Regions from separate parts of the Micromonospora sp. NPDC047467 genome, predicted to be linked through region 1. Evidence: riboswitches for the same ligand, from Rfam matches in the RefSeq annotation. Region 1 holds a riboswitch; each other region holds the start of a gene.
The links. A riboswitch is a leader RNA that binds a small molecule or an ion and turns the genes downstream of it on or off. The one in region 1 is predicted to bind cyclic di-AMP.
Positions count from the first base shown of each region.

Region 2: linked by a shared signal. The riboswitch ahead of ABZ780_RS13605 (hypothetical protein) and the one ahead of ABZ780_RS04200 (NlpC/P60 family protein) in region 1 are both predicted to bind cyclic di-AMP.
Region 3: linked by a shared signal. The riboswitch ahead of ABZ780_RS21925 (transglycosylase family protein) and the one ahead of ABZ780_RS04200 (NlpC/P60 family protein) in region 1 are both predicted to bind cyclic di-AMP.
Region 4: linked by a shared signal. The riboswitch ahead of ABZ780_RS27705 (C39 family peptidase) and the one ahead of ABZ780_RS04200 (NlpC/P60 family protein) in region 1 are both predicted to bind cyclic di-AMP.

Region 1 is NZ_JBEYTO010000002.1:4,022-10,861, forward strand. It holds gene ABZ780_RS04190 (NlpC/P60 family protein) at 1-331, shown strand, start outside; gene ABZ780_RS04195 (N-acetylmuramoyl-L-alanine amidase) at 402-2,375, opposite strand; cyclic di-AMP (ydaO/yuaA leader) riboswitch at 2,610-2,745, shown strand; gene ABZ780_RS04200 (NlpC/P60 family protein) at 2,759-3,799, shown strand; gene dcd (dCTP deaminase) at 3,863-4,441, opposite strand; gene ABZ780_RS04210 (pyridoxamine 5'-phosphate oxidase family protein) at 4,519-5,073, shown strand; gene ABZ780_RS04215 (zinc metalloprotease) at 5,141-6,124, opposite strand; tRNA gene ABZ780_RS04220 (tRNA-Gly) at 6,328-6,401, shown strand.
Region 2 is NZ_JBEYTO010000004.1:233,565-241,314, reverse strand. It holds gene ABZ780_RS13630 (hypothetical protein) at 191-520, shown strand; gene ABZ780_RS13625 (carbonic anhydrase) at 620-1,231, opposite strand; gene ABZ780_RS13620 (alpha/beta hydrolase) at 1,424-2,368, shown strand; gene ABZ780_RS13615 (AAA family ATPase) at 2,476-4,599, shown strand; gene ABZ780_RS13610 (cation diffusion facilitator family transporter) at 4,705-5,622, shown strand; cyclic di-AMP (ydaO/yuaA leader) riboswitch at 5,763-5,894, shown strand; gene ABZ780_RS13605 (hypothetical protein) at 5,948-6,967, shown strand; gene ABZ780_RS13600 (SRPBCC family protein) at 7,268-7,735, opposite strand.
Region 3 is NZ_JBEYTO010000007.1:400,675-408,424, forward strand. It holds gene ABZ780_RS21890 (FMN-binding glutamate synthase family protein) at 1-571, shown strand, start outside; gene ABZ780_RS21895 (N-acetyltransferase) at 996-1,517, shown strand; gene ABZ780_RS21900 (GNAT family N-acetyltransferase) at 1,514-2,110, shown strand; gene ABZ780_RS21905 (YafY family protein) at 2,002-2,979, opposite strand; gene ABZ780_RS21910 (VOC family protein) at 3,074-3,511, shown strand; gene dinB (DNA polymerase IV) at 3,569-4,756, shown strand; gene ABZ780_RS21920 (hypothetical protein) at 4,883-5,233, shown strand; gene ABZ780_RS21925 (transglycosylase family protein) at 5,323-5,985, opposite strand; cyclic di-AMP (ydaO/yuaA leader) riboswitch at 5,987-6,159, opposite strand; gene htpG (molecular chaperone HtpG) at 6,379-7,750, opposite strand, start outside.
Region 4 is NZ_JBEYTO010000012.1:72,846-80,595, reverse strand. It holds partial or broken gene ABZ780_RS27725 (glycosyltransferase) at 1-257, opposite strand, end outside; gene ABZ780_RS27720 (acyltransferase) at 487-1,713, shown strand; gene ABZ780_RS27715 (hypothetical protein) at 1,807-2,214, shown strand; gene ABZ780_RS27710 (hypothetical protein) at 2,369-3,130, shown strand; cyclic di-AMP (ydaO/yuaA leader) riboswitch at 3,417-3,558, shown strand; gene ABZ780_RS27705 (C39 family peptidase) at 3,804-4,640, shown strand; gene ABZ780_RS27700 (alpha/beta hydrolase) at 4,765-5,511, shown strand; gene ABZ780_RS27695 (CDP-glycerol glycerophosphotransferase family protein) at 5,520-7,205, opposite strand; gene ABZ780_RS27690 (bifunctional cytidylyltransferase/SDR family oxidoreductase) at 7,245-7,750, opposite strand, start outside.

The DNA.
Region 1 (6,840 bases):
GATCAAGACGGCCTGTCAGCAGGTCGGCAAGCCGTACGTCTGGGGTGCCACCGGCCCGAACTCGTTCGACTGCTCGGGCCTGACCCAGTACGCCTACAAGTCGGCCGGGATCAGCCTCACCCACCACACCGGCAACCAGTGGAACGAGGGCAAGGCCATCTCGCGGGCCGACGCCCGCCCCGGTGACCTGGTGTTCTTCTTCAGCGACCTGCACCATGTCGGCCTCTATCTGGGTAACGACCAGATGGTGCACGCCCCGCGCGCCGGTAAACCGGTGCAGGTGGCAAGCATCAACCACATGCCGGTCGCCGGGTTCCGCCGACCCGGCTGATCCCCACCAGGCACGACGACGGCCCCCGGTCACCGACCGGGGGCCGTCGCGGTTTTCAGCGGTACGCCGGTCAGCGCGGCGCGCCCACCGGGGACGGCAGCACCTGCACGTCGGCCAGGTTGACGTACATGATGCGGTGGCCGAACTGGATCTGCACGTACCTGTTCTCGCCGCGGATCACCGTCCAGTCGCCGGGCGAGGAGCCGTCGACCGTGCTGGCCCGGTAGTACTCACCGGGCAGCACCGCGCCGACGGCGTACCGCTGCCCGGCGGCGAGGGTGTACTGCAACGGCGAGATCGCCTGGTAGGGCACACCGGCCGGGTAGGCGGCCTGCTCCGGGTACGCCCGCCCGTACACCGGAATGGTGGCGCGGCCGGGCTTCGGGGTGACCACCACGCCGACGGTCCAGGTGGCGGTCGGTGCGGTCTTCGGGTTGTGGAACCAGGCCCGCTGCCCGAGGTACCAGATGGCCGTCCAGTCACCCTGCCGCCCGGCCAGCGCGTACGTCTGGCCGGCGGAGGCGCGGGCGCCGTGGTCCGACACCTCCATCGTGTTCGGGGTGCCGTCGGGGCGCAGCGCGATGTCGTTGACCAGTGGCGCGTCCGCGGCCGGTGCGGTGCGCAGCACCACCGACGACGATCCGCGCGGCGGGCACGGAACGCCGGGGGTGACGCATCCAATGAACGCCGGCTGGTTGGTGGCGTAGTCCGGGTCGATCCGGACCAGGCCGGTCGCCGGGGTGCCGGTGTCCAGGCGCGGCGCGTGCAGCAGGTCGAAGTAGTGCGTCCAGTCCCAGTACGGTCCCGGGTCCCAGTGCATCCCGCGCACGGTCGACGCGGTGGTGCCGGGCACGTTGTCGTGGCCGATGATGTGCTGGCGGTCCAGCGGGATGCCCAACCGCAGCGCGAGGTGTCGGACGAGCTTCGCGGACGTCCGGTACATCGCCTCCGTGTACCAGGTGCCCTGCGCGGCGAAGCCCTCGTGTTCGAGCCCGATCGACTTGGCGTTGACGTACCAGTTGCCGGCGTGCCAGGCAACGTCCTTGGTCTTGACGTGCTGGGCGATGTGCCCGTCCACCGAGCGCAGCGAGTAGTGCCAGCTCACGTACGTCGGGTCCTGGACGAGGTTCAGGGTGGTCGCCCAACTCGCCTCGGTGTCGTGGATGACGATGTATTCGATCTTCTGCCGGGCGGGCCGGTCGGAGAGGTCGTGGTTGCCGTAGTCCCCGTCGCCGAACGCCTCGTACGGCGCGGGAATCCATTCACACGAGATGGTGCGCGGGCACTCCAGACCATCCGGGCGGGCGAGCTTGCGCAGACCCAGCCGGTCCAGCCAGGAACGCTCCGGCCGTACCGTGCGGGCTGGCAGCGTGACCCGCTGACCGTCGTCGGTCACCCGGGACTCGCCCGCGCCGATGGTGGTGAAGACCTCGTCGGCGAAGGCCGCCGCGGCGTCGGCGCTGTCCGCGCCGGCGTAACGGGCCACCGCGCCGTACCAGGCGGACGGGTCGCTGCCGGCGCCGACCGGCGCGCCCAACTCCCGTTGGTACGCCGCCAGCAGCGCTGCCCCGCCGCGGATGTTCACGTTGGCGTCGGTGCGTAGCGACTCGGGGGCCGCCCCGGTCAGCGCGGCGGCGGCGTCCACGGTCTGCAGGGCCGCGCTGGGCGGCGCGGAGTCTGCGGTGTGGCGGGGTGCCAGCGTGGTACGCGAGTCGTCGCCGCGCGGGTCCTCGGTGCCGGCGTCGTGGTGGCCGCGTCCGGGCAGGGCGGTCACGTGCCGGGCGTCGGTCAGGTGCATCGGGCCGTAGCCGCCGCTGGTGCTCGGTGTGCCGGCGTTGCTGTCCCAGCGGGACTCCAGATAGGAGACGCCGAGCAGCACGGCGGTCGGTACGCCGTACTCGCTGGCTGCGGCGGCGTACTGCTGCTGGCGGTCGGCGGTGGCTGCGGCGGCGGCCGGACCGGCGGGCAACGGTAGTGCGGTCGCGGCGACCACGGCGGTGACCAGCAGTGCGTGCCGGCCGGACGACAGGGTTGGATGGCGCATCGAACCCCCTAGATTGCGTGGGTAAGGGTGAGGCCACCCTCCCGCCGGCCGGGAGTCTGCGTCAATACCTTTCCATGTATGCACACGTCCGGAAGGAAACTTTCGCCCACGGTCCGTGACCCCTCCGGATCGGTACGGAGTGTCACGGCCCCACGGGTTGCGGATTGGTAACGGCCGTCTCTACTCTGGTCATTTGTCGGCCCGGTGGCAGGTCTGCCCGTCCCGGGCAGTAACGGACCGACACCGCCGAGTCGCTTGCGAGCGAGCCGGGGACCCAGGTTCCCCGGGGTGAATCCGCAGTCACTGCGGTAGGGCGCCGACTTCCCGCCCGAACCCGTCAGCTAACCCGGTAGGCGGTCAGGAAGAAGGAGTACGGAACCCCGGTGGCACTTCATGCCCCGCGGCCGTCGTCCGGGCGGTCGGCGTCAGCCGACCCGACACCGACCGCGCCGCGTCCACGCTGGCCCCGCTTCACCACCGCCCTCGCCGCCCTGGTCGGCGTCGCCGTCGTCCTGACCGGCAGCGCCACGGCGGCCCACGCGGACCCGTCCGTCGCCGAGATCGAACGCCAGATCGACGCCGACTGGAACAAGCTCGAACCGATCATCGAACGGCACAACGCCACCCGCACCGACCTGGCCGCCAAACGCAAGCAGGCCGACGCCCTGGCCGCCCGGATCGCTCCGCTGGAGCGCCAGGTCGACGCCGCGATGGACAAGGTCAGCGCCCTGGCCGTCCGCGCGTACATGGGCGAGAACGTCTCCACCGTCAACGCCGTGCTCGGCAGCCGGTCACCCAGCGAGATGGTCGGCCAACTGGAGATGCTCGACCGGTTCGCCCACAACCAGCAGCAGGACGTACAGCAGGTGTCCGACCTGCGTGACGAGCTGGCCCGGCAGAAGGCGCCGCTGGACGAGATGGTGGCCCAGCTGACCCTGACCGAGGCGCAGCTGGCGGCGAAGAAGAAGCAGATCAACGCCGAGATCGACAAGCTCCAGAAGCTGCGCCTCAAGGTGTACGGCAACGGCGGCGGCGGTCCGCTGCGTCCGGCGCCCTGCCCGGCCAGCTACCCCGGCGGCGGCGCGGGCACGGCGGTCAAGTTCGCCTGCGCCCAGATCGGCAAACCCTACGTGTGGGGCGCCGAGGGCCCGAACTCGTACGACTGCTCCGGGCTGATGCTGGCCGCGTGGGCCAAGGCCGGGGTGTCCCTGCCGCACAACGCCGCGCAGCAGAGCCGGGTGACCAAGGACGTCAGCCGCGCCGACCTGCGCCCCGGTGACCTCGTCTTCTACTACAGCGACATCCACCACGTCGGCATGTACGTCGGCAACGGCTGGGTGGTGCACGCGTCCCAGGCCGGTCAACCCGTCAAGATGAAGAAGGTCGACGACGGCCCGATCCACAGCTACGGCCGCCCAGGCTGAGCCTCTGCTGGTCGAGGGCCCGTCGCGATCCGTCGCGGCGGGCCCTCGTCGTTGACCCGACCCTCAGCGGGTCGGCCAGGCCCGCCAGTTCTGCCAGGAGCGGCTCGGCGTCGGCCCCCGCTGACCCTGGTAACGCGAGCCGTAGACCACCGAGCCGTACGGGTGGTCGGCCGGCGAGGAGAGCCGGAAGATGCAGAGCTGCCCGATCTTCATGCCCGGCCAGAGGGTGATCGGCAGGTTCGCCACGTTGGACAGCTCCAGCGTCACGTGACCGGAGAAGCCCGGGTCGATGAAGCCGGCGGTGGAGTGGGTGAGCAGGCCGAGCCGGCCCAGGCTGGACTTGCCCTCCAGGCGGCCGGCGAGCTGGTCGCCGAGCGAGATCACCTCCAGCGTCGAGGCGAGCACGAACTCGCCCGGGTGCAGCACAAACGGCTCGCCGTCGGGCACCTCGACCACCGAGGTCAGGTCGTCCTGTTGCATGGCCGGGTCGATGTGCGTGTAGAGGTGGTTGTTGAAGACCCGGAACAGCCGGTCGAGTCGTACGTCGATGCTGGACGGTTGGACCAGGGTGGGCTCGAAAGGGTCCAGGCCCAGCGCGCCGGCCTTGATCTCGGTGACCAGGTCGCGGTCGGAGAGCAGCATCGGACCACCATAGCGAGGCACGCGGTGACCAGCGTGTCGAGGTCGCTCTTCGTACATTTGTTCGATAGAATGCCGGCATGGCTTCCTGGTCCGATTTCGCCGCCGACGAGCCCCGACTCGCCGACGGGATCCGCGTTCTCCTGCAGCAGTACGGGCCGGGCTTCGGCTACCTGGCCACGGTCCGCGCCGACGGCGGTCCCCGGGTCCATCCGGTCTCCCCGGTCATCACCGACGAGGGTCTGTTCTGCTTCATCATCGACTCGCCGAAGCGCCGTGACCTGGAGCGGGACGGCCGCTATGCGCTGCACTCGTTCCCACCGGAGGAGAGCGACGACGAGGCTTACGTGGCGGGGCACGCCTGGCCGGTGACCGATCCGGCGCGGGTGGCCCGGCTGGCGCAGACCGCCCGAGCGGAGCCGCAGGTCGACTGGCGGCTCTTCGAGTTCACCGTCGACGTGGCGATGCTGACCCGCCGCGAGCACCAGATCACGGGCATTCCTGGTCTCCCGCCGAGCCGTCCGGCCGTTCGGGTCTGGCTCGACCCGCACGCCCCGACGGCTGCGGCGCCGCTCGGCGTACCCCAGACCCGCCCGACCCGTCTCAGCCGTGACGTCCAGTGCACGGCCGCCTGACCACCGCCCGAAGACGCCGGTGCCGGCTTCGTCGTGACGGAGCCGGCACCGGTGGTACGCGGAGAAGTTAGGCCGCGCGGTACGCGTTCCAGGCGGTCAGCATGCGGCTGGCCTGTCCCGGGGTGAACTGATACATGCACGAGTCGTAGGTGTAGTCCATGAAGTTGGTGATCGGGTCCAGCCCGGCCGCCGAGCAGGTGTTGCGCCCGGTCGGGCACTGGTAGGCCGGCGACGCCTCGGCCGGGGTGTCGCTGACGCTGTCACCCGAGCCACCGCAGCCACCCTGGAAGGTGTGGTAGAGGTTCAGCCAGTGACCCACCTCGTGGGTGCCGGTGTCGCCCTGGTTGTAGTTGGTGGCGGTGCCGCCCGGCAGCGACTCGTTCAGCGCGACCACGCCGTCCATGCTGCTCAGGTTCCGCTGCGGGAAGGTCGCCCAGCCCAGCAGGTTGTTGCTCAGTTCGCCGAGGTAGATGTTGAGCGTGTTCTTGCCGCCCACCCGCAGCGAGGACTTCATCGACCGCTCCGCCGACGAGCCCTGCACGATCGGGTACCACGATGGGTTCGTCACCCGGTTGATCTTGTCGAGGCGGAAGGCGAACGCGGTGACCGCGCCGCCGGTCGCGCCGGCGTACGCCTGGTTGAGCACGTTGATCTGGGCGGTGACCAGCGAGTCCGGGATGTTGCCGCCGGCCCGGGTGCTGTTCTCCTGGATCACGTGCACCACCACCGGGATGGTGACGGTGGCCAGTGCCGTCGCGCCGGCACCCGTGCGGAAGTTGGCGCGCTCCCGCAACGCCGCCGCGAGGTCGGCTTCCCGGTCGCGGACCTGGTCGGCGGTCAGTTCGTTCGGGTCGTGCTTGGCCGCACCGCCGGGCCTCATCCGGGCGTTGGCGTGGCTGTCGGCCGGCTCCACGCAGGCGCCACCAGGCGCTGCCGAGAGGGCTGAAGCAGCCGGCACGACACCTACGGCGGCGGTGCTGAGCAGCAGCGCGAGGGTTGTCGACGCGACACCGGCGGCACGCCGGGTCAGCAGGTTGGGACGGAGTCCCATGGGCCCACCTCTTTCTGGCGGCGCGGCAGGGGGTGTGTCACGCCATGGCGGAGAACGTGTGGCAGACGTTACAACCCATCGATGCATTTGAGAACGACTATATGTTGCCGTGAGGAAACTTCTTGCTGGCCCGCGTCCCGCTGTCGGCACGCGGGGATGCCTGGGTGCACCGGCTCGGCGACTCGGGTACAGTGGTGCCGCCCGCGGGTGTAGTTCAATGGCAGAACATCAGCTTCCCAAGCTGACAGTGCGGGTTCGATTCCCGTCACCCGCTCCACGATCGAAGCCCTGGCAAGGACGCGAGTCCCGCCAGGGCTTTCGATGTTCCACGGGCCGCCAGCGCCCGATGGGCCATCCACGGGCCATTAGCCACGCTTCCTGCCGGCCTTCTTGCCCTTGCCCTTGCCCTTCGCCTTGTCCGAGGGGCCGGCGGCCGACTTCTTGGCCTTCTTGCGCTCGGCCTTCACGGCGTCGCTCACCGCCTGGGCGATGGCCCGATCCGCCTCCGAGGTGGGGTGAGGCCGTGGCAGTGCGTCCGGGCTGACCGGTTCAGTCCTGGTCGAATACGGTCGCCCATGTCAGGACGCACGCGTCGTTTCCGGCGGTGGCGAGCAGGCTGGCGCCGTTGGAGTGGGTCCAGGTCCCCACCGCGTACACCGTCCCGGTGTGGCCGTGGAGTTCGCCGGCGGGTTGCAGTGTGTCGGGGTGTCACAGCC
Region 2 (7,750 bases), on a different contig from region 1:
TGGCCGGAATAGCCGGACGGGTGGTCTCGGTTAGCCCTGAGGACACCGCGACGACCAGCCTGATGTCGTGGTCCTGTACAGTTCCATCGGCGGCTTCTGCCGCGTTACACCTTCGCGGGTCGACCCAGTGTCACCCGCACACAGCCCCCGGACGTCCAGTCCTCCCGTACGTCTTGCAAGGAGTACCTCCGTGGCGAGCAACACCTCTAAGACCGCGCGCGCGTCCGTCCGGGCCGGCCAGGCTGGCCAGGGTGGCGCCCTCAGCGTGCTGGGCGAGTTCAAGTACCTCATCCCGCTCAACGGCGGCAAGCACGCCTACGTGCGCAACCTGACCAACGGCAAGACCGCGCACCTGCGCACCGACTCCGACGCCTTCGTCGAGGAGATCCGCGTGCTGGCCGCCGCCGGCCACGCCACCAAGATCCGGGCGGAGATCAACAACCTGGCCGCCACCCACCCGGGTGACGGCTGGGAGGCCACCGAGAAGCGCCTGGTCGCGGCCGGTGTCTTCGAGGGCTGAGCCCTCCCCCACCGCATCAACGAACCGCCCGTCGGGACTTCCCGGCGGGCGGTTTCGCGTCCGCAGCCCCGCGCGACGGCCGTCGAGTCGGGCGGGGGTTCAGGGCGGGTCGAGCAGGGCGACCTCGCCGGTGGCCAGGTCGTAGAGACTGCCGACCACGGCCACCCGACCGGCGGCGACCGGCCCGCCCAGCACGGCGTCGTGGCGCAGCGTGTGCACCGTACGTAGGACGTGCCGGCGGATCGCCAACGGATGCACCGCCGGATCGTCGAGCCCTGCCTCGATGACCGCCGGGGCGATCTCGTCGACCAGGTGGGCCAGCGACCCGCCGGGCCGCTGGCCGCTGCGCAGCGCGTCCACCGCGGCCCCCACCGCCCCGCACCGCTCGTGGCCGAGCACCATGACCAGCGGTACGCCGAGCTGGCCGACCACGAACTCGATGGAGCCGCACACCGCGCGGTCGAGCACGTGCCCGCCGGTGCGGATCACGCAGATCGCGCCGAAGGTCTGGTCGAAGATCGCCTCCAGCGGCACCCGCGAGTCGATGCAGCCGAGCACCACCGCGTACGGCTGCTGGTCACCGGAGGCGGCCGCCGCGGCCGTCACGTCGTGCCCGTGCACCGGCTGGCCGCTGACGAAGCGCCGGTTGCCGGCGAGCAGCTCGGCCAGCGCGGCCCGGGGCGTACCGCCGGCCTGTCTTCCCTGAGCCACCGGTCCGCCCACCGGCGGTCCGGGCGTTGCCTGCGCCGACCCCATGCCGTCCAGCTTGGCCCGCCGACGATGGGCGGGGGCCGGGTCGGGAATGTTCGCCTCGGCGCGATTGGCGTGGTGTCATGGCGGGTAGCCGGTGTTACCGCCGGGTATCCCGGTGCTGGTGGTTCCTGGCGGCCCTGGGAGGTGGCGATGCCGGAGCGGTTCGAGGTCGGTCTGCCCGACGGCGTGCGGCTGCACGTCGAGACCACGGGGCCGGCGGACGCCCCGGTCACCGCCATCCTGCTGCACGGCTGGACGCTGGACGGGCGCGCCTGGCACCGGCAACTCGACGCGCTCACCGGGATGCCGGACGGCGCGGTGCGGGTGGTCACCTTCGACGCCCGGGGCCACGGACGGTCCAGCTGCATGGCGTTGCCCACAGCCACCCTGGCTCAGCTCGGGGACGACCTCGCGGCGGTCATCGACGCGGTGGCGCCGGCCGGTCGGGTGGTCCTGGTCGGCCACTCGCTGGGCGGCATGACGATCATGGAGTACGCGCACCGCCATCCCGCCCACTTCGCCGCCCGCACGGCCGGCCTGGTCTTCGTCTCGACCACCGCCGAGGGGCACACGCACACCGCCTACGGACTCTCGCCGCGGATCACCCGGCTGATCCGGCTCGCCGAGACGACCGGGGCCGGCGTACTGGCCCGGTGCGGCTCGTGGCGACCGCCCCGGCCGCTGCTACGCGCGCTGCAACCGAGCATCCGCTGGATGCTCTTCGGCGACCGCTGCGACCCGGCCGACATCCGGCTGGTGACCTCGGCGGTGGCCCACGCCTCGCTGCGCTCGATCGGTGGGTTCCGCGCCTCGATCGGCGCCCAGCGCCGGCTGGACACCCTCGCCACGCTCGCGCACCTGCCCGCCGCCGCCCTGGTCGGCGACCGGGACCGGCTCACCCCGCCGCCGTGCGCCGAGTCGATCGCCGCGGCGCTGCCGGCCACCGAGCTGACCATCTGCTCCGGCGCCGGGCACATGCTGATGATGGAGCGTCCGGACGAGGTGAACGCCGCGCTGACCGGCGTCCTGCGTCGGGTGCTCGCCGAACCGCCGCCGCGGGCCAGCGACGCGAGCGCCGTCAGGACGGGTGCCTGACCACGTTCCCGCACCTCGGGCGCGCCGGACCGGAGCGAGGGCCGTACCCTTCTGCGGTTGGCCCGCGCGGTTCGCGCCGCTCGCCGGCGACATCGAAGGAGCGTGCGTTGACCGACCAGACCGCCCTGGAGCAGGAGATCGCCGTCGAACAACGGCACCTCGACCGGGTGTACGCCCGCCTGGCCGAGCTGCGCCAGTCCGCGGTCCGCGCCGAGCGCGACGGCTACCGGATGGCCCGGGTGGGCACGTTCGGCGCGCTCGTCGAACGGGACGCGATGGTCTTCCACGCCGCGCAGCGTCGGCACACCCTCGACGCCGAACACGAGGGACTGGTCTTCGGCCGGCTGGACCTGCGGGACCGTCAGGTGCTGCACGTCGGGCGGCTCGGCATCCGCGACGAGGACGCCACCACGCTGGTCGTCGACTGGCGTGCGCCGGCCGCCGCCGCGTTCTACCAGGCCACCCCGGCGCAGCCGCTGGGCGTGGTGCGGCGCCGGACCATCCAGTCCCGGCGGGAGCGGGTCACCCGCATCGAGGACGACCTGCTCGATCCCACCGCCACGCCGGAGGGGATGACGGTGGTCGGCGACGGCGCGCTGCTGGCTACCCTGTCCCAGGCCACCGGCCGGGGCATGCGGGACATCGTGGCGACGATCCAGCGGGAGCAGGACGAGGCGATCCGGTCGCCCGGTTCCGGGGTGACGATCGTCGCCGGCGGACCGGGCACCGGCAAGACCGCCGTCGCCCTGCACCGGGCGGCCTTCCTGCTGTACTCCGACCGCAGCCGGTACGCCGGTGGCGGCATCATGGTGGTCGGCCCGTCCACCGTCTTCGTCGAGTACATCGCCTCGGTGCTGCCCTCGCTCGGCGAGGACACGGCGACCCTGCACTCGCTGGGCACGCTCTTCCCGGGGATGACGGCCACCCGCACCGATCCGCCGGAGGTGGCGGCGGTGAAGGGCTCGCTGCGGATGCGTCGGGTGCTGGAGCAGGCCGCCCGGGACGCGGTGCCGGGCGGGCCAAGTGAGCTGCGGCTGCTCTACCGGGGCGGGTTGCTGCGGCTGGACCGCGCCGAGTTGGACGCGATCCGGGACCGCGCGCTGCACCGGGGCGCCCGACGCAACGAGGCCCGCCGGGCCGGCTTCGACGGGATCTTCGCCGCGCTCTGGGCGCAGGCCCGTCGTCTGAACACCGGCACCGGCCGGCTGCCGGAGCAGCGGTCCTTCGAGGGCGAGATCGCCGAGCGGCCGGAGTTCCGCGAGTTCCTCAAGGCGTGGTGGCCCCGGCTGCACCCCCGGCACGTACTCGGTTGGCTGGCCCGTCCGGACCGGCTGCGTCGGTACGCCGGCGGCATCCTCTCCGGCGCGGAGATCCGGCTGCTCGAGGCGGCGTACCGGAGCCTGGACACCGACGGCCTCACCATCGCCGACATCGCGCTGCTGGACGAGTTGGACGCGCTGCTCGGCAAGCCGGCGCAGCCGGCGCGGGCCCGGCGCGACCCGTTCCAGCTCGCCGGTGGGGTCCGGGAGCTGACCACCCTCGGCGACCGCCAGCGGGCGGCCCGCGCGGCGGCGCGGGAGCGCCCGGCGGACTACCGGGACTACGCGCACGTGGTGGTGGACGAGGCGCAGGACGTCTCGCCGATGCAGTGGCGGATGATCGGCCGGCGCGGCCGGCTGGCCTCGTGGACCGTGGTGGGCGACCCGGCGCAGACCGCGTGGACCGGCGACCCGGAGGAGCTGGCCCGAGCCCGGGACCAGGCGTTGGGCCGCCGCAAGCGGCACGACTTCACGCTGACCACCAACTACCGCAACTCGGCGGAGATCTTCGCGGTGGCGGCGGCCGAGATCCGCCGGCTCTATCCGGACCTGCCGCTGCCGAGGGCCGTCCGCTCCACCGGGGTCGACCCGGTGGAGCTGGTGGTGCCGGCAGCCGGGTTGGAGACCGCGGTCGTGGAGGCGGCCGCCGGCCTGCTGGCCGAGGTGGACGGCACGGTGGGGGTGATCACGCCGGTCCCCCGCCGGGACGAGGTCGCCGGTTGGCTCGGCGCGCTCGGCGCGTCGCGGCTACAGGTGGTGACCAGCCTGGAGGCCAAGGGCATGGAGTACGACGGCGTGGTGCTTGTCGCACCGAGCGAGATCCGGGCGGATCCGGGGGCGGGCGTACGCACGCTCTACGTCGCGCTGTCCCGTGCCACCCAGCGGCTCACCACCATCGACCCGATCGGCTGAATCCGAATCGGCGCGGCCCGGAGTCGGCACTGCCGGACAGTTGCATACATAGCGATGTGAGCATACATTTGACCCGGTCCCGGACGGCAACGGAGGGTGGGTGTCGTGGGTGCAGGTCATGACCACCACCACGCCTCGGTCGCCAATGCCGCGCACCAGCACCGGGGCCGACTCTGGGCGGCATTCGGGCTGCTCGCCACCCTGATGGTGGTCGAGGCGGTGGCCGCCCTGCACACCGGCTCGCTGGCCCTGCTCTCCGACGCCGGGCACATGTTCACCGACGTGCTCGGCATCGGGATGGCGCTCGCCGCGATCACCGCCACCCAACGGGCCACCGGCGACCCGCAGCGCACCTTCGGGCTCTACCGCCTCGAGGTGCTCGCCGCCCTGGCCAACGCCGTCCTGCTCTCCGGCGTGGCGATCTACGTGGTGATCGAGGCGATCCGCCGGTTCGGCGACCCGCACGAGGTGGTGGCCGGCCCGATGCTCGCGGTGGCCGTACTCGGCCTGCTCGCGAACGTGGTCGCGTTCGCCCTGCTCCGCACCGGGGCCCGGGAGAGCATCAACCTCCAGGGCGCCTACCTGGAGGTGCTCGGCGACCTGCTCGGCTCGGTCGGCGTGATCGGGGCGGCACTGCTCATCACGGTCACCGACTGGTGGTGGGCCGACCCACTGGTGGCGGTCGCCATCGGCGTGTTCATCCTGCCGCGCACCTGGCGGCTCGGCCGCGCCGCGGTCCGCATCCTGGTGCAGGCCGCCCCGGAACACCTCCAGGTCACCGCCGTGCACGACCGGCTGGCCGCCGTGCCCGGCGTCGTCGAGGTGCACGACCTGCACGTCTGGACGCTCACCTCGGGCATGGAGGTGGCCTCCGCACACCTGACCATGGCCCCCGGCGCGGAGGTCGGCGCCGTGCTCACCGCCGCGCGTGCCGCCCTCCAGGAAGACTTCCGGATCGAGCACGCCACGCTCCAGATCGAGCCCGGGGCCGCACCCGGTGCCTGCGGTGCCGTCACCTGGTGACAATTTGCCGAGATTTCATCGCATTAGTCGACATTCACGGTGACGACGTAGGCACCGTCCGTCACATTGGCTGCACCTGCCCCAGCGGCACCGGTAGGCTCGGTCTCGGCCACCACCAGGCGGCGCCCTCCCGGCGCCGGTGGGGGCCGCCGCCTAATCGCCCGAGAGGGCGAACCGGGGAACCACGTTCCTGGGGTGCATCCGCGTCAGCGGTAGGGATCTTCCGTCCCGAACCCGTCAGCTAACCCGGTCGGCGGCTAACGGAAGGACACGCATAGTGGCACCAGCACGACCCCCCGCCGCCCGACTGGCGGCGCTGATCGTCATGATGTTCACCCTCGGCGTCGCGATCCCGGCCGGCGCAGCCTCGGCCGCTCCCCCGGCCGCCCAGCGGGCCGCCGCAGCACCCAGCGACGACGAAGAGGGTGGCACCCCGGCCCTGCGGGCCCAGCTCGAAGCGGCCAGCAAGGGCTACCTCGACGCGAAGCGCGCCCTGGACACCTCCGTACAACGGCAGCAGCAACTCGCCACCAAACTGAAGACCACCGAAGCCGAGATGAACGAGCGCAACGGCAAGGTCGGTCAGATCGCCGGCGTCGCGTACCGCACCGGCCGGCTCAGCACCGTCTCGGCGCTGCTCAGCACCAACACCCCCGAAGGCTTCATGGACCGGGCCGCCGCGCTGGACGTGGTCGCCGCCAACGAGGACCGGGCACTGCGCGACCTCCTCGCCACCAAGGACGAGGCCAACCGCACCCGCGTCGCCCTCGACGGCGAGATCCGCGAGCAGCGCAAGCAGGTCGAGGTGATGGCCAAGCGCAAGGAACAGGCCGAGCGAGCCCTGACCGTGGCCACCACCAAGCCGCAGACCACCACCGCCGACACCAACTCCAACCGGGGCACCTCCAGCGCCAACGCCAAGGCCGCGCCGCGCAACTCCGACGGCTCCTGGCCGTCCGAGTCGTGCAGCGTCAACGACCCGACCCCGGCCAACGGCTGCATTACCCCCCGCACCCTGCACGCCCTCAACCAGGCCAAGGCCGCCGGCTTCACCCGGTACGTCTCCTGCCACCGCTCCGGCGGCTCCGGCGAGCACCCCAAGGGCCGGGCCTGCGACTTCGCCGCGCAGAAGAACGGCTTCGGCGGAGACGCCACCGGCGGCGACAAGACGTACGGCAACAACCTGGCCGCGTACTTCATCCGCAACGCCGACCGACTCGCCGTGCTGTACGTGATCTGGTACAGGCAGATCTGGCTACCCAGCAGCGGGTGGAAGTCCTACAGCGGAGCGGGCGGCGACCCGTCCAGCGATCACACCAACCACGTGCACCTGTCCGTGTACTGACCCGACCCGGCCGGCGCCTCTCCGATGTGGGGCGCCGGCCGTCGGCCCTCAGGCCGCTGAGCGGGCTGGCCTGGCACCGGCCGCACCCCGATTGCCCGGCAACGCCAGCCATGATCGCGCTGCAACCAGGATGTAGTGGCCTCGCAAGCAGCCGGAGGCCACTACATCCTGGATCGAGCACGATCATGGCGAGGTCGCCGCGCACAGGACGCGGCTCGCGGCGCGGCGCGGCGGCGCGCGAGGGCGCGAGGGCGCGGCGGCACGGCGCGCGTGGGCGGGGCGGCGTGGGCGCGGGTGTGGTCAGGCGGGGGTTGGGGGGTTGTCGGTGCGGTCGAGGGCCGCGCCGAGTCGGGTCGCCAGGGCCAGGTGGGCGGCTCTGGCCTGGCGAAACGCGTACCGGAAAAGGGGCGCTGGCGCCCGCAGGGTGATCTCGACGTCGATCCGGACCAGGCCGTCCGGCTCGGTGCGTAGCCGGGTGTGGTTGCGCACCGTGGTGGCCGGCCACTGGCGGGCCACCGTGACGATCTCGTCGTCCTCGCAGACCAGCACGTCCGCCTGGTAGGTGGTTTTGAAGCGCAGCGGGCCGGCGGCCAGCCGGTCGTTGATCGTGTAGCTGGCCCGGGCGCCGGGCCGGGGCGGGACCCGGCGAACCCGGATGATCAGCGGATGCAGCTCGCCCTGGCGGGTCAGGTCGCTCAGCAACGCCGCCGCGTCGGCGAGTGAGCAGCGGGCCTGGACGGTGTAGCTGAACGTATCGCTGCTGAACACACCGTCTCCTGCCGT
Region 3 (7,750 bases), on a different contig from region 1:
GCTGATCTTCACCGACTCGGTGTCGCTGCCGTTCCAGCAGGGCTTCTCCCGGGTCTACAAGGTCTTCGCCGAGCACGACCTGCACGAGCGGGTGGTGTTCGTCGGCGGCGGCAAGCTCGGCCTGCCGGACAACGCGATCGTGGCGTTCGCGCTCGGCTGCGACCTGGTCAACGTCGGCCGGGAGGCGATGCTGTCGATCGGCTGCATCCAGGCGCAGAAGTGCCACACCGACACCTGCCCCACCGGCGTAGCGACGCAGAACGCATGGCTGGCCCGGGGCCTGGACCCGGCGTCGAAGTCGCACCGGGCGGCCAACTACCTGCGGACGCTGCGCCGGGACCTGACGACGGTCGCCGAGGCGTGCGGTGTGGAACACCCCGGCCTGATCGGTACGGACGCCGTGGAGATCCTGGACGGCCGCACCGGCTCCACCCCACTGCACGAGGTGTACGGCTACCAGCCGGACTGGGGCCTGCCCTCCCCCGCCGATCAGGCGGAGATCATCCGGCTGATGGTCCCGGAGGCGCCCCAGGGCGGTAGTGCCCCGCCGTCAGCCACCGCCGTCGGCTGAGGTCCCGGGCTGGCCTCCCCTGGCGCAGCCCCAGCCTGACCTCACTCGATGCCCGGAGCCGAAGCCGTGGGCCTGGCCGTAGGCGCGGGCCTGGCGCGCGAAGTTTCTCCCACCCGGACCGGCCCCTCGTGGTGCTGATCGGCGACCGTGGGCGCGGGCGAAGCCGTGGCCGAGGGCGCGGCCGAAGGCGTAGGCGTGGCCGGGGCCGGGGCCGGGGGTGAGGCCGGGAGCGGGGGCGGGGTTCCCCCCGTGAGCTTGATGTCTCTGAGACATTTTGATGCCTCAGAGACATCAGCCGTTTTAGCGGTACCTCCCCCACCCAGCCGGGCTCGGCTCCAGGCAGCCGCCCGGGTGCACGGCCGCCCACACGATGACGCCCGATAAACACGTGGAGCCGTCGACACAGGGTGCCTATGGTGGCGCGGTGCTGATCAGACGCGAGACACCCGCCGACGTCGACGCCATTCGGGCGGTGCACTCCGCTGCCTTCGCCAAGGCCGACGGTGACGGGGTACCGGTCGAGGCGACGCTGGTCGACGCGCTGCGCGCCGACGAGGGCTGGCTGCCCGCGTACTCCCTGGTGGCGACCGATTCGGACGGCCAGGTGGTGGGGCACGTGGTGGCCACCCGGGGTCGGGTGGCCGGCCAGCCGGTGGCGCTCGGGCTGGGACCGGTCGGTGTGCTGCCCGGGTGGCAGCGGCGCGGGGTCGGTAGCGCGTTGATGCACGCGGTGCTCGGCGCGGCCGACGCGCGGGACGAGCCGCTGGTGGTGCTGCTCGGGCACCCCGACTACTACCCGCGTTTCGGGTTCCGACCCGCCGTCGAGTTGGGCGTCACCCCACCGCAGCCGTGGGGGCCGCAGTACTTCATGGCTCGACCGCTGCACGCGTGGAACGAGTCGATCCGGGGCGAGTTCCGTTACGCCAGCCCGTTCGACGACCTGTGAACCCACCGCGCATCCGGCGGCGGCGCGCCACCGACCTGGACGGCTGCGTCGCGGCGCTCGCCGAGGTTCACCGGGTCGACAGGTACCCGCTGAACTGGCCCGCCGACCCGCACCGCTGGCTCCGCGAGCCGCACCCGGCGCGGGCCTGGGTCGCCGTCGATGATGACGCTGCCGTCGTGGGCCACATCGCCGTGCATCGGGTGCCCGACCCGGCGGGCGGGCCGCTGGCCCAGCCGACGGCCGAGGTGGCTCGTCTCTTCGTAGTGCCAAAAGCCCGGGGGTTGGCGCTGGGCAGCGCGCTGCTGGACCGGGCCCGCCAGTGGGCGGACAAACGCGCAACGGACCTGGTGCTGGAGGTGGCCTCCGGTGACACCGCGGCCGCTGCGCTGTACGAGCGCGCAGGATGGCGGTGTGTCAGCACCAGCACGGCACCATGGACCGCTCCTGACGGCGGCCCGGTGTCGCTGCGCCACTACACGCTGCGTCACCGCGCGCCGGGCTCCGACGTCGGACTGGCCAGCGCCGCGAGGCGACGGGCGAGCAGCCCCGCGGCCTCGCGCAGCTCGGGAGGCTCCAGCACCTCGACCTCGTAGTTCAGGCGGGCGACGTGCGCGGCGATCCAGTCCAGGCTCTCCCCGCCGACGACCAGCACACACCACCCGTCGCGGTCGTCCTCGACGCGGCCCACCTGGGGCGGCACCAACTCCCGCACCCGGTCGGGCGGGGCGTGCACCCGGAGCCGGGCGAGATACCGGTACGGCGCCTCGGTCACCGACCGTTGCACGAAGGCGACCGGGTCCGGATGCTCGCCCGCCCGGAAGCGCCAGGTCGTCGCCACCGCGGTCCGCATCCGATCCAGGCGGAACGTGCGCCAGTCGTCGCGGTCGACGTCCCGGGCCATCAGGTACCAGCGGCGGCCGGTCGTGACCATCCGGATCGGCTCGACCGTGCGTTCCCGCTCCCCACCGGCCCGTCCGGCGTAGGTGAACCGCACCCGCACGGCGTCGCGACAGGCTCGCGCGAGCGTCACCAGCAGTTCCGCGTCGATCTCGGGCACCGGGCCGATGAGCGTCTCCGTGGAGTTGTGCACCGCCCGCACCTCGGCCCGCAGCCGCGACGGCATCACCTGGTCGAGCTTCGCCAGTGCCCGTAGGGCTGCCTCACCCGCCCCGGCCACCGTGCCGCCCGAGGCGAGCCGCAGGGAGACCGCCGTCGCGATCGCCTCCTCGTCGTCGAGGAGCAGCGGCGGCAGCCGGGTGCCCGCGCCGAGCTGATAGCCGCCGCCGACACCGGGGGCCGCGTGCACGGGATAGCCGAGCGCCCGCAGTCGCTGCACGTCGCGGCGTACGCAGCGGCCGGTGACCCCCAGCTCGGTGGCGAGCTCGGCGGCCGTCCAGGACAGCCGCCGCTGCAGCAGCCCCAGCAACCGCAGCACCCGCTCGGTCGTCCCCTCGACGGTCACCCGCCGATGGTTGCACACATTGCGGAACGATCCTGTCCGCGATCCGGGGGAGGCTGGGATCATGACCGACCAGACCAGGAAACAGGGAGCTGCCATGGCCCGCGACATGCAGATCACGTTCGACTGCGCCGACCCGGCCGGCTTGGCGACATTCTGGACCGAGGCGCTCGGCTACCAGGTGCAGGGCCCGCCCGGAGACTTCGCGTCATGGGAGCAGGCGCTGGAGGCGATGGGAGTGCCCCCGGAGAACCGTAACGACGCCTCGGCGGTGGTCGATCCCGACGGCTCGGGGCCGCGTCTGTTCTTCCAACGGGTTCCGGAGCACAAGCAGGTGAAGAACCGCGTCCACATCGACGTGCGGGCTGCTCCCGGGCTTGAGGGTGACGAGCGGATGGGGGCCCTGGAGGCGGAGGCCGAGCGACTCGTCTCGCACGGCGCCACACGGCTCAGTCGCCACGAACCCGCTCCCCCGCTGGGCGCCGGCCACATCATCATGGCCGACCCCGAGGGCAACGAATTCTGCCTCGACTGACCGGGCGTTCGCCCAGCTCACTGCCATGACGGCCGGACGCCATGCGAACATATGTACGTGTCACCCGGGGCCAGCATCCTGCACGCCGACCTGGACGCCTTCTACGCGTCCGTCGAGCAGCGTGACGACCCACGCCTGCGCGGGCGGCCGGTGATCGTCGGCGGCGGCGTGGTGCTCGCGGCCAGCTACGAGGCGAAGGCACGGGGCGTCCGCAGCGCGATGGGCGGCCAGCAGGCGCGTCGTCTGTGCCCGGACGCGATAGTGGTGCCGCCCCGGATGTCGGCGTACACGCGGGCCAGCCGGGCGGTGTTCGAGATCTTCCGGCAGACCACACCGCTGGTCGAGGGGCTCTCCATCGACGAGGCGTTCCTCGATGTGGGCGGCCTGCGCCGGCTGGCCGGGGCGCCGGCCGACATCGCCGAGCGGCTGCGCCGGGAGGTCCGCGACCAGGTCCACCTGCCGATCACGGTGGGTGTGGCCCGGACGAAGTTCCTGGCGAAGGTGGCCAGCGGGGTGGCGAAGCCGGACGGGCTGCTGGTCGTCGCGCCGGACGCCGAGTTGGCGTTCCTGCACCCGCTGCCGGTGGAACGGCTCTGGGGCGTCGGCCCGGTCACCGCCGCCAAGTTGCGCGAGCGGCGGATCCGTACCGTCGGGGAGGTGGCCCGCCTCGGCGAGGCGGCGCTGGTGTCCCTGCTCGGCGCGGGCGCCGGCCGGCACCTGCACGCCCTGGCCCACAATCGCGACCCGCGGGCGGTGCAGGTCGGCCGACGGCGCGGCTCGATGGGCGCGCAGCACGCGTTGAGTCGTACCCCGCACGCGCCCGCGGAGTTGGACGCCATCCTGGCGGGCCTGGTGGACCGGGTCACCCGGCGGATGCGGGCGGCCGGTCGATCCGGGCGCACGGTGATGCTGCGGCTGCGCTTCGGTGACTACACCCGGGCCACCCGCTCGCACACCCTGGGCAAGGCGACCGCGGACACGACACCCCTGCTGGCCGCCGCGCGGGCGCTGCTGCGGACGGCGCTGCCGGAGGTCGGCCGGCGGGGCGTCACGCTGATCGGCGTGTCGGTGGGCAACCTCGACGACAACCCTGTTCAACCGGAGCTGCCGTTCGACGCCACCCCCGGAGCCGACCTGGACGCCGCGGTCGACGCGGTCCGTGACCGGTTCGGGTCGACGGCGCTCACCCGCGCGGTGCTGCTCGGCCGGGACCCGGGCGTCGAGATGCCGCGGCTGCCAGATTGACCGGTCCGCGTGCTTTTCCACCTGCTCAAGCTGCGATCGGAGACACATCACAGCAGGTCGGCGGTTTAGCCAGCGGCTGACAGGTGACCCTTGGGGGGTACAGCCTGACAAGGGGGGACCCACACGATGTCCGACGACACCAGCAACCGACCGAGCCGTCGCACCGAACGCCCGCACGACGTGACCGACCCTCTGCTCTGGCAGTTGGCGGTGGATGTGCTCAGCGCCCACGAGCCGGACGACGAGGGTCTCTGCCGCAACCTCCAGTGCGCCGGGCAGTCCTGGCCGTGCGCGGCCCGCAACGGCGCCGAGCAGTCGCTGCGCCTGTCCCGTAGCAACCACGACTCGGCCGAGGCTCCCATCGACGGCGGCGCGGACCGTCCCGGGGAGACCGCCGTGCCCGCCCCCCGCTGGGGCTGGAACGCCGGCCCGGCGGCGTCGCAGCGAGGGCCGAAGGCGTCCGTCTCGGCGGCGTGACGGCGGCCCGCACGGGCATCCGGGCTGACAGCACGACACACACGAACGCTCGGCCGGTGACCCGGCCGAGCGTTCGTGTGTGTCAACCGTCAGAGGCTGAGCCGCTGACCCGGGAAGATCAGACCCGGGTCGGCACCGACCAGCTGCCGATTGCGCTCGTACAGGGCCTGCCAGCCGCCGGCCTGCCGGTGGCTCTGCGCGATCTCGGACAGCGTGTCGCCCGGCTTCACCACGTACGTGTCGCCACTGGCCGCCGGGGTGGTGCGCTCGTGGTTGCGGGTCGCCGGCTGCTCGCCGCGCGACGACCGCTCCTTTGGCTTGGTGGTCTTGTCGGACTTCGACGACTTCGAGGTGGACTTCGTCGACTTCGTGGCGGAGCCGCTCGACGAGCCGCCCTTCTTGCCGCAGGTCGGCCACGCGCCGATGCCCTGCCCCTTGAGCACCTTCTCGGCGATGGCGATCTGCTCGCCGCGGCTGGCCAGGTCGGCGCGGGCGGCGTACTTCTTGCCGCCGTAACCGGCCCAGGTGCTCTGCGCGAACTGCAGACCGCCGTAGTAGCCGTTACCGGTGTTGATCTTCCAGTTGCCACCGGACTCGCACTTGGCGATCGCGTCCCAGTTGACCGCGGCCTGCGCCGGGGCCGCCGGCCCGAAGAGCGCGACGGCGCCGGTGACCGCGCCGACGGCCAGGGTGCCGACGGCGAGGCGGCGGGTGGTGACCCGTCGATGACGGGGGGTGTAGACAGACGTCATGGTGAGCTTCCTCCACGCCGGCGAGGTGAGCTGTCGGGTTCGGGCCGAGGAGCCCGGCCGCGCGGTGGCGGCTTCACCCCGAGGTGACGATGCACCGAGGAACGTTGGGTCCCCCGCTCCTGCCCGGGTGACTGGGTTCCGACGACCGGGGGCAGGATTTGGCGTTGCCGGCCGTGGTGTCCGCTGTGGCGAACCCGACCGACGTTAGGCACGGTCGATGACGATCGCCCAACCGCTGTGAAGTTCTTCACCGGGCCACGCTGAGCGGCCCGCTCAGCGGTTGCGAACCCCGCTGACCTGTGAAGTGACCACGATGGACCGTTTCCGATCAGGTCGACTGAAGCGGCCGGCGGCGCCCGACTGTTCGGGCGGCCGCCGGCCGGGGAAAACGGTCTACAGGGTACGGGCCAGCCGATCGGCGAGCGTCCGGGTGAAGCGGGCCGGGTCGGCCAGGTCGCCGCCCTCGGCGAGCACCGCCAGGCCGTACAGCAGCTCGGCGGTTTCGGTGAGGGTTTCGGCGGAATCGCCCTGCTCGTGGGCCTTACGGAGCGCGGCGACCAGAGGATGACCGGGATTGATCTCCAGGATGCGCTTCGTCGATGGGATCTCGTGCCCCATCGCCCGGTACATCTTCTCCAGGGTCGGCGTGAGGTCGTGCGCGTCACCCACCACACAGGCCGGTGAGGTGGTGAGCCGCGACGACAGGCGGACCTCCCGGACGCTGTCGGCCAGGGTGGTGCCCAGCCAGTCCACCAGCGCCGCGAACTCCTGCCGCTGCTGCTCGCGCTCGGCCTCGGCCTGCTGCTTCTCCTCGTCGGTGTCCAGGTCGACCTCACCCTTGGCGATCGACCGCAACGGCCGGCCGTCGTACGCGCCGACCCGCTCGACCCACACCTCGTCGACCTGATCGGTGAGCAGCAGCACCTCGTGGCCCTTGGCCCGGAACGCCTCCAGGTGCGGGGAGTTCTCGATGGTGGCCCGGGAGTCGCCGGTGGCGTACCAGATGTCGCTCTGGCCGTCCTTCATCCGGGACACGTAACCGGCCAGGTCGGTGGGCTCCGCCGGGTCGTGGGTGGAGGCCACCGACAGGATGTCCAGCAGGGTGTCGCGGTTGTCGGTGTCGTCGATCAGGCCTTCCTTGACCACCGCGCCGAACTCGGTCCAGAAGGTCCGGTAGCGCTCGGCGTGGTTGGCCTTGAGGTCCTTGACCGCGGCGAGGACCTTCTTCACCAGGCGGCGGCGGACGATCTGGATCTGCCGGTCCTGCTGGAGGATCTCCCGGGAGATGTTCAGCGACAGGTCGTGCGCGTCGACCACACCCTTGACGAAGCGCAGGTAGGTCGGGACGAGCGCCTCGCAGTCGTCCATGATGAACACGCGCTTGACGTAGAGCTGGACGCCTCGGCGGCCCTGCGGGGAGAACAGGTCCAGTGGGGCGTGGCTGGGCAGGAACAGCAGCGCCTCGTACTCGAAGGTGCCCTCGCCCTTCATGTGCACGACCTCGAGCGGGTCGGCCCAGTCGTGGCTGACGTGCTTGTAGAACTCGTTGTACTCGGCGGCGTCGACCTCGTCGCGGGGCCGCGCCCAGAGCGCCTTCATCGAGTTGAGGGTCTGCACCTCGCTGGTGGCGTCCGCGCCGTCGGCGCCGGGGCGCTCGACGGTCATCCGGATCGGCCAGGCGATGAAGTCGGAGTATCGCTTGACGATCTCCCGGATGGTCCACTCGGCGGTGTAGTCGTGCAGGTTGTCCTCGGTGTCGGCCGGC
Region 4 (7,750 bases), on a different contig from region 1:
TTGCGGGCCAGGCCCAGGCCCACGTTGCTGGTCAGGTGCACGACCCGGACGCCGTCGCGCCCGGCGGCGTACGAGCGCAGCATCGCGCCGCAGCCGTCCGGCGAGGCGTCGTCGACGGCGATCAGCTCGACCGCGTCCGACTCGCCCGCCGGGATGTCGGCCCGGATCGATTCGAGGCACTGGTACAGGTACGCCTCGACACCGTAGACCGGCACGACGATGCTCAGCAGCGGTGCGTGCGTCGGCTCATTGACCACGTCGCCACCTTTGACGACGAGAGTGGCCAGTCCCGGAACCTGACGTGGCTGTGGAAGGTGAAATTCCTGAACTCCGGCGAAGCGGAAGGTTAACAACGGCCGCCCGGTTCACCCGGGAGTGACCCGGTAAGGTGCCCCGGTGCGGCCCTTCCGGGCCGTCGCGTCGTTTGACGCGCCCCGGGGAGGAGACATACGTGCTGGTGACCCTGCGGAGCGTCGGGACCCCGGCATGACGAGCACCGCTGACGCCTCGGCGGTTGCGCCCGCACCCGCCGTGGCGCGGCTTCCCTCGCTGACCGGGCTGCGGTGGATCGCCGCGCTGCTGGTGTTCGGCTTCCATGCAGGCACCATGCGGATCATCGCCGAGCCGGACTACAAGGCAGTGGTCGACGGGGTGTTCGCCCTCGGCCTGTCGGGGGTGCAGTTCTTCTTCATCCTCAGTGGCTTCGTGCTGGTCTGGTCGGCCCGCCCGGGCGACTCGCGGCGAACCTTCTGGCGGCGGCGGGTCGCCAAGATCTATCCGAACCACCTGGTGCTGTGGGCGGCGGCGCTGCTGGTCGCCTGGTGGTTCGCCGATCCGGTGCTGCCGGCGGCGGCCCTGGAGAACCTGCTGCTGTTGCAGGCCTGGGACCCCCGGCCGGGCTGGTTCTACAGCATCAACACGGTGAGCTGGTCGCTCTCCTGCGAGTTCTTCTTCTACCTCTGCCTGCCGCTGGCGCTGCCACTGCTGCGCCGGGCCCGTCCGTCGACGCTCTGGGTGCTGGTCGTCGCGCTGCCGCTGGTGATCCTCGCGCTCTGGCCGGCGCAGCAGTTGGTGCCGGAGGTCAGTCGGTGGTGGTTCACCCAGATCTTCCCGCCGGTGCGGTCGCTGGAGTTCTGGCTGGGTGCGGTGGCGGCCGAGTTGATGCGCCGGGGGCTGTGGCGTGGTCCCGGCCTGACGACGGCCACCGTCATCTTCGTGGCGACCTGGGTGGCCGCCTCGCAGTGGATCCGCGCCGAACTGTGGACCACCCTGCTCGCGGTCGCGTACCTGCTGGTGATCACCGCCGCCGCGGACGCGGATGTGCGGTCCCGGCGTTCGCCGTGGCGGTCCCGCCCGCTGGTCTGGCTCGGCGAGGTCTCCTTCGCCTTCTACCTGGTGCATGTGCTGGTGATGACGAGCGTGCTGCGCTGGAGCGGGGACTGGGGGACCGGCTTCCGTGGCTGGCGTGGCCCGGCGGTGGTGCTCGGGTTCCTGGTGGTGAGCCTGGTTCTTGCCGGGTTGCTGCACCGCTTCGTCGAGACGCCGCTGATGCGCCGGCTCGCGCCGCGCCGCGCGGCCCGACCGGCGGCCGTCCCCCGGCAACGGACCGGCGACGCCGAGGCCGCTGGCAGTGAGGCCGTTGGCGGCGAGGCCCGTGGCAGCGGAGGCACCGACAAGCCCGACGAGCGATCGACGTACGCCGACTCGCGCTGACGGGGTCCATCCTGGTCGGACGCGGTCGGCGCGGCGTGGGTCGACACGCCCGGTGCCGATGCGCCCGATCGGGGCCGGCGGTAGCGTGGGACCGTGCTTCCGGTCGCCCTCACCTGTCCCCTGTGGTGGGTGGCGCGTTGGGCGACACGGGTGCTGACCGGCCTCGCCGTCGTCGCCGCCCTCGCGCTGGGCGCGGGCACCTCACCGGGTGCGCCGTCGACGGCGGCCGCCGGGGCGTCGACGGTCGCCGTCGGGTCGGCCGTGTCGTCGTACCGGCCCGCCTCGGTGGTCGGCGTCGGGCACCCGGCCTCCGCCGCCGAGATCACGGCCGACGAGGCCGGCTCGGTGCGCGCGACCGACCCCCAGCCGGCACCGCCCGGCGGCGAGGGTGCCCTGCCCGCCGCCGCGGTCGGGCTGCTGCCGGTGGGCCCGGCCGCCGACCGGTTGCCCCGCGCCGACGACCCGGCCAGCGCGGGTCCTCGCGCCCCACCCGGGCGCTGAGCCCTCGGGACGCCCGTCCCGAGCCCTGCGGGACGCCCGTCCCGCCACCGCACCTGTCGACACACCGCTCCGCACCCCGCCAACCCGTGGCCCGCCCTGGCCCGGACGGTCGTGCGGCTTCCCATCGCAACGCTCTCTTGCCGAGGTGCCGACCATGGAGACCGTCGTCTTCTACCAGTTCCTGACCGAGGTGCCGCAGGCCGCCGCCATCTGGTCGGCCCTGCTCCTGCTGGCGCTGACCGTGCTCGCCGTCCTGGTCGCCCGTCCCGAGCGGGACACCCCGGCGGTCGACCCGGCGCCCACCGCCCGGGAGTTGGCCGCCGCCGAGGCCGCAGACCTGCGCCGGTACGCCGAGGAGGTGGCCGTCGCCGCGGCCGGCGCGGCGCAGACCGCCCGCCGTCGGCGCGCCGACTGGCTGACCGCTCAGGAGCAGGTGGAGCAGGCCTGGATCAGGTACGACGAGGCGGACGCCGCCGCCCGTCGGTTCGCGGGCGCCGGGGCGCTGCCCACCCCGCGTACGCCCCGCACGCCCACCGAGTACGCGGCCCGGGAGCGCTACCTGCACCAGGCGGCGATGGCGGCGCACTGGCGGGGAGACCTGGCCATGCGGCAGCTCAGCGACGTGTTCGGCCACCGGCACGGTTGGGATCCGCGCCGGCACCCGGTGGAGCAGGAGGCGCTGCTCCACCGGGCGATCCGCAACGCGAGGCGGGCCGACTACGAGGTCGCCGCCGCGCGGGAACGGTTGGCGTGGCGCGACGCCGAGTTGGCCGCGTCCTCGGCGCGTGCCCTGGCCGACGAGGCGTACGCGGCGGCGGCTCGGCTGCGGCCGACCCGGGCGATGCCCCGCCGAACCGTGCGGGTGGCGGCCCTTCCGGCTGCTGCGGCGCGCTGGCGTCCGGCCCGGGTGGGCTGAACGCCCCGAATATTCGGTGAGCCCGGTCACACCTTCCGGAAACCGGGCGGCTGACGCGTTCGGCCGGATTGTTCGCGCGGATGTGTCGGCATTGTCGACGACCTGTCCGCTTGTCGACCTGAGGTGCCGCCGTAACCGCTCGTCCCATCGAGTCACGTCAGTGGCAATACGCCCAGAAATTGTCGCGCCGCCTGAGGTTTACGCAGCTGAACCAGGCTTGGCAGGGTTCAGGCCGGCCAGTAGTGTCGTCCCGTCCGGTGCGGTAATCGATCGCAAGTGGCGACGCCGCGCTGACCCGCTCAATCGTGATCAACGAACCGGGGACCCACCAGTAAGTCCGGGGTGAATCCGCGAGCCACGGCCCGCGGTAGGGCGATCTTCCCGCCCGAATCCGTCAGCTAACCCGGTAGGCGGTGTCGGAAGGAGTTCCATCCTCATGCAGCACCCCTGCACCCCTCGGCCATTCCTCCGCCTTCACGGCGTAGCGGTACCCGCGCTTGTCCGTCTCGTGACGGTGAGCTGACCCCCCCCGGGTCACCGCCTTTCCCGCCCGGCCGTGCCGGGCGTTCCCCTGAGCGGTTCACCATCCGCGGACCACGGTCCGCGCGCTGGCGCCTGCCCGAATATCGGGCTGCCCCGGTGTGCCGCTCTCCCCCCGAACCGTGGAGGAACCGTGAAGCACACCCTGCAGCGTCAGCTGCGTCGTCTCGCCACCGAACGTCCGTACCAGATCGCCGCCGCCTCCGTCGCGGCCCTCGCCATCGCGACCACCACCGGCACCCTGGTTGCCGGCGGCGATGACGCCCCGGCCAGCCAGCACACCGCGACAACGGTCGCCGAGATGCGCAGCGACACCGCCGCCTCCCGCAGCGAGGCCCGCGTCGCGTCCCCCTCGGCCAGCGCCGCCCCGAGCACTGCCGCCCCGTCCGCCAGCGCCGCGTCGCCCGCCGCCAAGGCCAGCAGCGACCCGGACGTGACCGTCAAGAAGGCGGCACCGAAGCCACCCGCCACCAAGGTGCTCGACTACGACTACCAGGTGCAGAACACGTACTACAACTGCGGCCCGGCGGCGACCCGCAACGCCCTCAGCGCCGCCGGCATCAACCGCACCCAGAATCAGCTGGGCGCCGAGCTGGGCACCACCGAGATGGGCACCAACTCGGCCCTGGACACCACCCGGGTGCTCAACGCCGAGGTCAAGGGCTCTCCGTACCAGACCCGGATGTTCGCCGGCTCGCCCAGCCCGGCCCAGATGGACCGCCTCCAGGCTGATGTCGTCACCGCGATCACCGACGGTCGCGGCGTGGTGGCCAACGTGGCCGGGGACGCCGTCGACACCAACGGCGGCTGGCACTCCTACGGCGGCGGGCACTACGTCGCGGTGGTGGGCTACAAGGACGACGGCCGTACCGTCCGGATCGCCGACTCGGCCGACGCGGCAAACGCCGAGTACTGGATGACCACGATCGACCTGGCCAACTGGATCGCCACCCGGGGCTACTCCGCCTGACCCAGGTGGAGTCCGAAGACGCCGCGGGCGCCGACCCCCACGAGGGGCCGGCGCCCGCGGCGTCTTCGTCGATGCCGGGGCGACGGCTCTCGTCGCGGGCTGCGAACCGTGGGAGACTGCGGCCGTGGTGGATGAATCGGGTGGTCACGCCGACCGTAGGCCGGTCCTGCTTCTGCTGCACGGCATGGGGGCGACAGGTGACGTCTGGCTGCCCTGGGCTCCACTGTTGGAGCAGCACTGGCCCGGGCGGTGGCTGGCACCCGACCTCGCCGGCCATGGCTGGTCGGCCCCGCTGCCGTCGTACTCCTTCAGCGGTTTCGCCCAGCGGGTCGCCCAGGCTCTGGCGCCCGGCGACCGCATCGTGGTGCTCGGGCACTCGCTGGGTGGGGTGGTCGGCCTGGCGCTGGCCGCCCGCGCGGCCGGGACGCCGGTGGACGCCGTGGTCGGGTTGGGCATCAAGGCCGTCTGGTCACCGGACGAGCTGACCCGCGCCGTCGACCTCGCCGCCCGCCCGGTCAGCTGGTTCGCCAGCCGCGCCGAGGCGGCCCGCCGCTATCTGCGGGTCGCCGGCCTGGCCGGCCTGGTCCCGCCGGACGATCCGATGGTGGACGCCGGCCTGCGCCAGGTCGACGGTCGGTGGCGCCTCGCGATGGACACGAGCGCGTTCGCCGTCGGCGAGCCCGATCTCGCCGCGCTGCTGGCGGCGACCGACGTGCCGGTGGTGCTGGCGCGCGGCGAGCACGACCCGATGGTCACCGACGCGCAGCTCAAGGAGTACGGCGTGCCGGTCGCCACGCTGCCCGGGCTCGGGCACAACGCGCACGTGGAGGACCCGGCGGCCGTGCTGGCGCTGCTGGACGCGTACCGCTGAGCGGTGGGTCAGGTCAGGGGAGTGAGCTGCGCCGGCCGTTCGGTCGCCTGGTGCGTCGGCGCCAGCTCCCGGCGGGCGGCGGTCAGGAACGCCTCGGCGTACGCGTCGGCGGGGAAGTCGCCCAGGTAGCGTCGGCGGGTGGCCCAGCGCGCCTCGGCGAGCGGGTCGGTGTCGAGCAGCGAGGTCAGCACCTCGACCGCGTTCGACATGTCCCGCCGCAGCACGTAGCCCGACCCGGCCAGCGGGAAGTTCTCGGTGAACCGGTCGCCCTCGTCGCCCATGTCGGTGACCGCGTACGGCTTGCCGGAGTAGAGGTAATCCGAGATCACCCCTGACACGTCGGAGATCAGGGCGTCGGAGCGGTTGACGCACTCGGTCAGGCTCAGCTCCCGGGCTGCCGCGCCGACCACGTGCTGCCGCCCGGTGCGGCCCCGGTCGGCGACCAGCAGTTCGGTGAGCCGGCCCAGCTGACGGGCCGAGGTCGGGTTCTGCGCGGTGTAGGGGTGGGCCCGCAGGATCACCGTCGCGCCGCGCTCCAGCAGCCGCCGCAGCAGCTCCTCGGCCACCGGCAGCGAGCAGTAGTCGGCGTCGGCGTGGTGCCCGGTCCAGGTCGGCGTGTACAGCACCGTGGGGTGGGCCAGCCCGGTCGCCGGCTCGGGGCGTACCTCGATCGACTCGACCTGGGGTCGGCCCACCACGACGAACTTCTCCGCCGGGATCTGCACCCCTGCGCGGGCGTACCGGTCGATCGCCGCCGGACCGGCCACGAAGATCCGGTCGAAGATTCCCGACACCGGGTTGGCGCTGGGCGCCTTGTCGCTGTCGCCGTGGTGCAGCTGCACGTGGGTGAGCTGGGTGAACCGGATGCAGTGGCTGTTCTTCGCGCCATGGTTGACGTAGAAGGCCACCCGCAGGCTCGGCACCAGCGCGTCGTCCATGGCCCGCAGGGTGGGGCAGTAGACGACCGGCGCGCTGGTGGCCGCGGCGATCGGCGCGAGGAACTCCGGCTCTCGCACCATGACCATGAACGGGCGGCCGATCCGCTCCAGGTACGGCAGCCACATGGTGACCTGGTACTCGGAGCCGGGCGGCGCGGAGAAGTGGAGCAGGAACTCCGGCTGGTGCCGACGCAGCGCGCGGGCGACCGGGCCGCCGCCGCTGCTCGGCCGGAACCGTCGCCGGGCCAGGTCCAGCGCGACGGCACCGGCGCCAGCGCCCACGAGCAGGCTGGCGGCCAGTGCGACGGTGGCGGGCAGGGTGAGCGCGGCGGCCAGGGCCACGGCGGCGAGCAACCCGAGCAGGCCCACACCGAGTTGACCGGCGATCAGCGGGGTCCAGGTCCGTACCGGCAGGTTGGCCGCCCGGATCTCCAGGTTGCCGGCGGCGCGCAGCGGCCCCACCAGCAGCACCAGCCCCAGCAGGACCAGCGCGGTGGCGACCAGCGCCAGGTCGACCCCGTCGTCCAGGCGCCGGGAGTAGCCGACCAGCACGGCGGCGGCGATCAGCGCGGTCTCGGCGACGAGGTCGGCGCCGGGCCGGATCCGCTGTTCGGCGGCGGCCGCGACCAGCGCGGCGATGGCCAGCGCCAGCCCCCATCCGGTGGCACCGGTCAGCGCCACCACGACGAACGCCAGTACGGCCAAGCCGACGCTCAGGCACCGAGCGGCCAGCTTTCGGATCAGGTCACCACGCATGCCGCTCCGTTCGCCGCCGTCCCGCTTCCGGTGCCCGCGTCAGCTCGCGGCGATCGTGCCGGCCGACACCTCGACCCGCCCCGACCCGGGCTGGGCCGGCACGGTGGCCTGCGTCGGCCCGTCGCCAGGCGCCCGGCGTACGTCGATGACCTGGCCGGTCAGGTCGGACACGAGCACGTCGAGCGACGACTGGGCGACGGCCTCCGCGGCGAGCAGGGTGTGCTCCGGCTCCTCGCCGAAGGCCCGCGTCCGCATCGGGGTGGCCGTCCGCTCCGGGTTGATGCAGTTGACGCGGACGCCGACGTCGGCCCACTCGTCGGCGAGCGCCTGGGTCAGGTTGACCAGGGCGGCCTTGGTGGCCGAGTAGAGCGCGTAGCGAGCCCGACCCCGGGTGTACGAGCTGGACGTGTAGAGCAGCAGCTGACCCTTGGTCTGCTGGAGGTAGGGCAGGGCCTGGCGGGCGATGGTGACCGGGCCGACGAAGTTGACCTGCAGGAGCCGGTCCATCGTCTCCTCGTCCATCTCGGCCAGGGCGCCCCGCTCCA